Linked DNA regions of Alloalcanivorax dieselolei B5. The protein of the gene in region 1 binds, or shares a complex with, the protein of each later gene. Links are inferred from orthologs where the notes say so. Each region holds a gene or a part of one and is shown on either strand. Other genes may lie near its edges.

What was found.
Region 2: the proteins of tsaE (region 1) and tsaD are in contact, whole or in part, in a crystal structure (PDB 6N9A), measured with the Thermotoga maritima proteins. The link is inferred for Alloalcanivorax dieselolei B5 from one-to-one orthologs. Residues at the interface, in WP_004082108.1 of Thermotoga maritima: Leu37, Gly38, Lys46, Lys57, Val59, Lys60, Ser61, Thr63, Phe64, Thr65, Leu66, Met67, Val69, Pro71, Tyr82, Arg83, Leu84, Asp86, Asp88, Phe89, Asp93, Ile128, Asp130, Glu131, Arg134; in WP_004082750.1 of Thermotoga maritima: Cys10, Asp11, Arg49, His50, Leu82, Gly84, Gly135, Gly136, Glu154, Thr155, Leu156, Asp157, Asp158, Ser159, Glu162, Asp165, Lys166, Arg169, Leu170, Tyr175, Lys213, Thr214, Leu217, Tyr218, Gln221, Arg222, Asn324.

Annotation. Positions count from the first base shown.
Region 1 is NC_018691.1:814,346-817,847, forward strand. The notes cover bases 498-3,497. They hold tsaE (tRNA (adenosine(37)-N6)-threonylcarbamoyltransferase complex ATPase subunit type 1 TsaE), read left to right. Parts: upstream 498-1,781; coding sequence 1,782-2,213; downstream 2,214-3,497. Other genes in these bases: B5T_RS03770 (bifunctional ADP-dependent NAD(P)H-hydrate dehydratase/NAD(P)H-hydrate epimerase), read left to right, coding at 498-1,792; B5T_RS03780 (N-acetylmuramoyl-L-alanine amidase), read left to right, coding at 2,257-3,497. In the rest of the region: tRNA epoxyqueuosine(34) reductase QueG, read right to left, coding at 1-237; more of B5T_RS03770, read left to right, coding at 302-497; more of B5T_RS03780, read left to right, coding at 3,498-3,502. UniProt on the Escherichia coli protein: Required for the formation of a threonylcarbamoyl group on adenosine at position 37 (t(6)A37) in tRNAs that read codons beginning with adenine.
Region 2 is NC_018691.1:1,045,232-1,048,309, reverse strand. The notes cover bases 217-3,078. They hold tsaD (tRNA (adenosine(37)-N6)-threonylcarbamoyltransferase complex transferase subunit TsaD), read right to left. Parts: upstream 2,236-3,078; coding sequence 1,198-2,235; downstream 217-1,197. Other genes in these bases: B5T_RS04745 (GatB/YqeY domain-containing protein), read left to right, coding at 2,693-3,078; rpsU (30S ribosomal protein S21), read left to right, coding at 2,456-2,671; plsY (glycerol-3-phosphate 1-O-acyltransferase PlsY), read left to right, coding at 474-1,079; folB (dihydroneopterin aldolase), read right to left, coding at 217-384. In the rest of the region: folK (2-amino-4-hydroxy-6-hydroxymethyldihydropteridine diphosphokinase), read right to left, coding at 1-28; more of folB, read right to left, coding at 28-216.

The sequences.
Region 1 (3,502 bases):
CAGATAATTCATGCGCAGGGAGATCACCCGCAGGGTGCCGGGTTCCAGCTCCTGTGGCCTTGAGCGCTTGTGCCCGTGGGCTTCCATCCACTTCATTTCACCGTGGTATCCGGCGTCCAACCAGCGTCTCAGCCTCGTCTCGGCCTCTCCGAGGTCGATATCGGCCACGCCAAGCTGCTGGAAACCCAGCAGCCTGGCCTGTTCGGCCAGTTGTGTTTTGAAATGAGTGAAATCCATGGAGTGATCGAGAACTGTACGTGGTCAACGTATAATGGGCGATGTTCGCGACAGGATAGCAGCGATGACCATGGCACCGTTACCTAATCGACTTTACAGCGCTGCCCAGACCCGGGAGCTGGACCGTCTTGCCATCGAGGGCGGTGTCAGCGGTGCCACTCTGATGGCCCGGGCGGGACAGGCCGCCTTTGACCTGATGCTGCAGCGTTGGCCGGAGGTGCGTGAGCCGGCGATTCTGTGCGGTGCGGGTAACAACGGTGGTGACGGCTATGTGGTGGCGCGCCTGGCCCAGGAAGCCGGGTTGCGGCCCGTGGTCTATCAGTGGCGTCCGCTGGATCAGCTTGGCGGCGACGCTCTGGCCATGGCGGAGGCGGCCCGTGATGCCGGGGTGCCGATGCTGCCATTGAATCTGGACAACCTGCCGCATGCCGCGCCGCTCTTGGTGGATGGCCTGCTGGGAACCGGCATCAGCGGGGTGTTGCGCGAAGACATGCGGGCTTTGCTGCAGGCGCTCGATGCCTTGGGCAAGCCGGTACTGGCTCTGGATGTTCCCTCCGGCTTGTCGGCGGACTCCGGGGCCAGCGCCGGTGCCGTGTTGGGCGCGGATTGCACCATTACCTTCATCGGCGTGAACCGCGGACTGCTCACCGGGGTGGGGCCATGCCACAGCGGCCAGCTGGTGTTCTCCGGCCTCAACGTGGACGAGGCCGTGTACCAGGCCATACCCGACCCGGTTTGGCGGCCTACGCCCTTGGATCTGCGCCGCTGGCTGCCGCGTCGGCGCCGGGACGGCCACAAGGGCCATTACGGTCACGTCCTGGTGATCGGTGGCGATCATGGTTTCGCCGGCGCGCCGTCCATGAGTGCCCAGGCCGCCGCCCGTTGCGGCGCCGGTTTGGTCAGTCTCGCCACCCGCGCCGAAAATCTGACCGCGGTACTGGCCCGGCAGCCGGAAATCATGGTGCGGGCGGTGGAGGACGTGGCCGAGCTGGAGCCGCTGCTGGAACGTGCCACGGTTGTGGCGGTGGGGCCGGGGCTGGGCACTGGCGAGTGGGGGCAAACGTTACTGAAACGGGCACTGATGACGGACCTGCCGCTGGTGCTGGACGCTGATGCCTTGAACTTGCTGGCCGATTGGGGCGTGGACGCCAATGATCACTGGGTATTGACGCCCCATCCCGGTGAGGCCGGACGGCTGTTGGGCAGCGACAGCGCCACTGTGCAACGGGATCGCTTTGCCGCCGTGGAAGCCCTGGCCAGCCGTTACGGCGGTGCCGCCCTGCTCAAGGGGTTGGGTACTCTGGTGCGTGGCGGGGACGGTTGCGCTCTGATCAGCGACGGCAACCCTGGCATGGGCAGTGGCGGCATGGGCGATGTGCTCACCGGCGTCATCGCCGCGTTGCTGGCCCAGGGGGTTCCGCCGTACCAGGCCGCTGCCCTGGGCGCCATGGCGCACGCCCGGGCCGCCGACCGGGCCGCCGCCGAGCACGGCGAGCGCGGGCTGTTGGCCACGGATCTTTTACCGCCGTTACGATGGGAATTGAATGGAAAATAAACCAACCGGATCCCGCTATCTGGCGGACGAGACGGCCACCCTGGCCCTGGGCGCGGAATTGGCCGCCGTGCTCAAATCCGGCCAGTGCGTTTATCTGCTGGGGGACCTGGGGGCGGGCAAGACCACCCTGATGCGCGGGCTGCTGCGGGGGCTGGGTCACCAGGGGGCGGTGAAGAGCCCGACTTATACTCTGGTGGAACCCTATGAACTCAATGGCGTCCATATCTATCATTTTGACTTGTACCGGCTGGCGGATCCCGAGGAGCTGGAATTGATCGGCATCCGGGATTATTTCGACGGCCAAGGGCTGTGTGTGTTGGAATGGCCGCAAAAAGGCGCCGGGGTGATTCCGGCGCCGGATCTCACCGTGACACTGACCGTGCAGCCGCCGGGGCGTAATGCGAATTTGGAGTGGGCATAGCCGAACTATGGGTGTAAATCAGCGTAAGTCCGTCCGGGGAATGATGGCATGGCGTCTGCTCATCAGCATGCTGGGCGGCCTTCTGGCGATGGCGGCACAGGCGGCGGTGAAAGTGGATTCCGTGCGCATGCACCGGGCTCCGGATCATACCCGGGTGGTGTTTGACCTGCCGGATCCGGTGGAGCACAAGGTGGACATCCTCGCCAACCCGGATCGGGTGGTGGTGGATCTGATGGACACCGACTTCAACTTCGACGTGAAAACGCTGGATGCGGGGGACGGGCCGGTCGCCGATATCCGGGTGGGGCAACATGCGGACAAAACCCGCATCGTGTTTGACCTCAAGACGGCGGTGCGGCCGCGTACCAATCTGCTGAAGCCGGTGGCGCCGCACGGCTGGCGGCTGGTGGTGGATTTGTTCGATAAGGAGCCCGCGCCGGCGAAGACCATTCCCAAACCCAAGGCCTCGGCGGAGAAGCCCCGCGAAATGATCGTCGCCGTCGATCCGGGGCACGGTGGCGAGGACCCCGGCGCCAGAGGGCCTCGGGGCACCAAGGAAAAAGTGGTGGTGCTGCAGATCGCCAAGAAGATTTACAACATGATCAACAACGAGCCGGGCATGCGCGCGGTGCTGGTTCGTGATGGTGACTACTATGTGCCGCTGGCGGAGCGCCGCCGCATCGCCCGTGAGGACAATCACGCCGATGTGTTCATCTCGATCCACGCCGACGCCTTCACCGATGCCCGCGCCCGGGGCGCCAGTGTATTCGCGCTGTCCAACAGCGGCGCCACCAGTGCCCGGGCCCGTTATCTGGCCAAGATCGCCAACGAGTCCGACCGCGTCGCCGGGGTCTACGAGGAGGAAAAGGACGACTCCAACCTGCTCAGCGTACTGGCGGACATGCGCATGTCCGGTTCCATGGCGCACAGCCTTTATTTGGGGCGGCAGATCCTGCAGGAATTCAACGGTGTCACCAAGCTGCATGGAGACCGGACCACGGTGGAACAGGCCGGCTTTGCCGTATTGAAGGAGCCGGAAATGGTATCGGTGCTGGTGGAGACCGGGTTTATTTCCAACCGCGAGGAAGAGGGCCTGTTGCGCTCCAGCACCCATCAAGCCCGTATCGCCCGGGCGGTGACCAATGGCGTCAAACGCTATTTCCAGACCCACCCGGCCCCGAACAGCTACTTCGCCGCCCAGCGCCGGCAACAGGGGGATCAGTACCGTATCCAGCCCGGTGATACCCTGTCCGCCATTGCTCGTGCCCATCAGGTGTCCGAGGACGCCT
Region 2 (3,078 bases), 230 kb from region 1 along the record:
AGCCGAGACTGAGAAACACCTCCGCCATCAGGAACGCTCCCCGCGCTCGATGATCACGCCAACATCGCGGGCACCGCGCAGGGCGCCTGGTTTGCTCAACCGCAATCGCAGCCAGGGCACATTGAATTCCTCCAGCACCAGCGCCGCCACCTGCTCCGCCAGGGTTTCCACCAGTTGGAATTCGCTTTCCTCGATAAAGGCGATCAGCCGCTTGCTGATGCTTTTGTAGTCCAGGGCGTCATCGATGTGATCGGTGGCGGCGCCCTTGCGGATATCCGCGGCCATCTCCAGATCCAGGCTGACGGTCTGACGGATACGCCGCTCCCAGTCGAAAATGCCGATCACCGTATCGACTTTCAAATCATTGATATAAACGATGTCCATGCTGTTCCTCGGTCCGGGTGACGCGCGATAAGCGGCTTGTGTGTACAATGTCCAGCCTGTTGATTCGGGGATTATAGCCGGTGGTTGCCATGGCATTACAGGAAAGCTGGGGTTGGTTGCTGTCTTTATGCGCGGTGGCGTATCTGCTGGGTTCGATTTCCAGCGCCATCCTGGTCTGCCGTTTATTCGGTTATCCGGACCCGCGTACCCAGGGTTCCAGCAACCCCGGCGCCACCAACGTGCTGCGCATCGCCGGCAAGCCAGCGGCGGCACTGACCCTGCTCGGCGATGTACTGAAAGGGGTGATCCCGGTACTGGTGGCACGGGCCCTGGACCTGTCAGCGTTCGCCGTGGCGCTGGTCGGCTTCTGCGCTTTCCTCGGCCATTTGTTCCCCTTGTTCTTTCAGTTCCGCGGCGGCAAAGGCGTGGCCACCGCCTTTGGCGTGCTGTTCCCGCTGCACTGGCCCAGCGGCCTGGTGGCCGGTGCGGTATGGCTGGTGGTGTTCGGGGTGCTGCGAATTTCCTCGGTGGCGTCGCTGAGCGCCTTCATCGCGGCGCCCATCTGCCTGTGGTTCTGGCTGCCCGGCGCTGCGGCGCCGATGGCCGCCCTGACCGTGATCATGATCGTGCGTCACCGCGCCAACCTGGCCAAACTGCTGCGCGGCGAGGAATTGGGGTTCAGGAAGAAAGGCTAGTTCCCGGCGAGTTGACAATTGACAGTGGACAGTTGGCAGCGAAAAACGGAAAACCGCCATTCTTCAGTTGCTGAGGGAAACCAGCCAGGCAGTGGAGCCTTTCAAGGCGTGGTGGGTATCAGCGGGCATCCACCCGCGCCAGCTCCGCCAATGGCCAACGGGGCCGTACACTGACGCCCAGCCCCTCCTGACGCTCGCCGGCAGCCAGCCGCAACGCCCCCGCGTAAGCGATCATCGCGCCGTTATCGGTGCAATACGCCAGCCCGGGGTAATACACCTTCACCCCCAGCTTGCCCATGGCCTGAGCCAGTCGCTCGCGCAACATGCCATTGGCACTGACGCCACCGGCCACCACCAGGCGCTTGGCGCCCGTGGCCTGCATGGCCCGGCGGCACTTGATCACCAGGGTGTCCACTACCGCTTCCTGGAACGCCAGGGCCACATCGGCGCGGTCCTGGTCATCCAGCACGGTGGCGCCGCCCAGATCGTGAATGGTGTTGAGTGTGAAGGTCTTGAGGCCCGAGAAGCTCATATCCAGGCCGGGCCGGTCGGTCATCGGCCGGGGAAAACGAAAGCGCCCGGCCCGCCCCTGCTCCGCCAGACGGCTGATCGCCGGCCCACCGGGGTAGCCCAGCCCCATCATCTTCGCCGCCTTGTCGAAGGCTTCACCGGCGGCGTCGTCCACCGACTCGCCCAGAGGGACGTATTCGCCCAGGGCGCGGGCTTCCAGCAGCAGTGAGTGCCCCCCACTGACCAGCAGCGCGACAAAAGGAAAGTCCGGGGCGTCGTCTTCCAGCAACGGCGCCAGCAGGTGCCCTTCCATATGGTGCACTGGTAACGCCGGCACGCCCCAGCCGTAGGCCAGAGCGCGGGCCACACCGGCCCCCACCAGCAAGGCCCCGGCCAGCCCCGGCCCGGCGGTGTAGGCGACACCGTCCAGCTCCCGGGCGCCAATGCCGGCGTCGGACAGCACCTGGCGCAGCAGCGGCAGCAATCGCCGCACATGGTCACGGCTGGCCAGTTCCGGCACCACACCGCCATAGACCGCGTGCATGTCGATCTGACTGAACAGGGCCTGGCTCAACAGGCCCTGTTCGGTGTCGTACACCGCCACGCCGGTCTCGTCGCAACTGGTTTCGATGCCCAAAACGCGCATTTAGCCACCTCAAAAAGCGGAATCCGGCCAGCGGCGCACCCGCCGGCGAGGGCCGGCATGATAGCCCGGCGCGCCGCCATTTGCATTTACCTGCCGGTCGCGGGTAGAATTCGCGCCCTGCCGCCTGGGTGGCCGTCCCCATGACGTTTGCCCCCGAGGGACCACCTGAGCCCGTGGCGGAACCCACACAACTCAACACTTTTTAGGTAGGTGATACTTCATGCCTCAGGTGAAAGTAAAAGAAGGCGAACCCTTCGACGTGGCCCTGCGCCGCTTTAAGCGCTCCTGTGAAAAAGCCGGTGTTCTGTCCGAAGTCCGCCGTCGCGAGAACTACGAGAAGCCGACTCAGGAACGCAAGCGTAAGCGCGCTGCCGCGGTCAAGCGTCACCTGAAGAAGCTGCAACGCGAGCAGCTCGCTCGTAAGCGTCTGTACTAAGACCGTTTCCGGTCTTTGACCATGAGCGCGATCAAAGCACAGCTCGCCGACGCCACCAAAGACGCCATGCGCGCCAAAGACAAGGCGCGTCTGGGCGTTCTGCGCATGGCCATGGCGGCGCTGAAGCAGATCGAAGTGGACGAGCGCATCGAAGTGGATGACGCCCGCGCCCTCGCCGTGCTCGATAAACTGGTCAAGCAGCGCAAGGATTCCGCCGGTCAGTACCGTGACGCCAACCGTCCGGAACTGGCCGAGGTGGAAGAAGCGGAAATTCTGATCCTCCAGGAATTCCTGCCCCAGCCCCTGAGCGATGCCGAAATCGAGGCATTGATCGACGAGGCCATCACCAGTACCGGCGCCGCCGGCATGGGTGACATGGGCAAAGTCATGGGCTTGCTCAAGCCCAA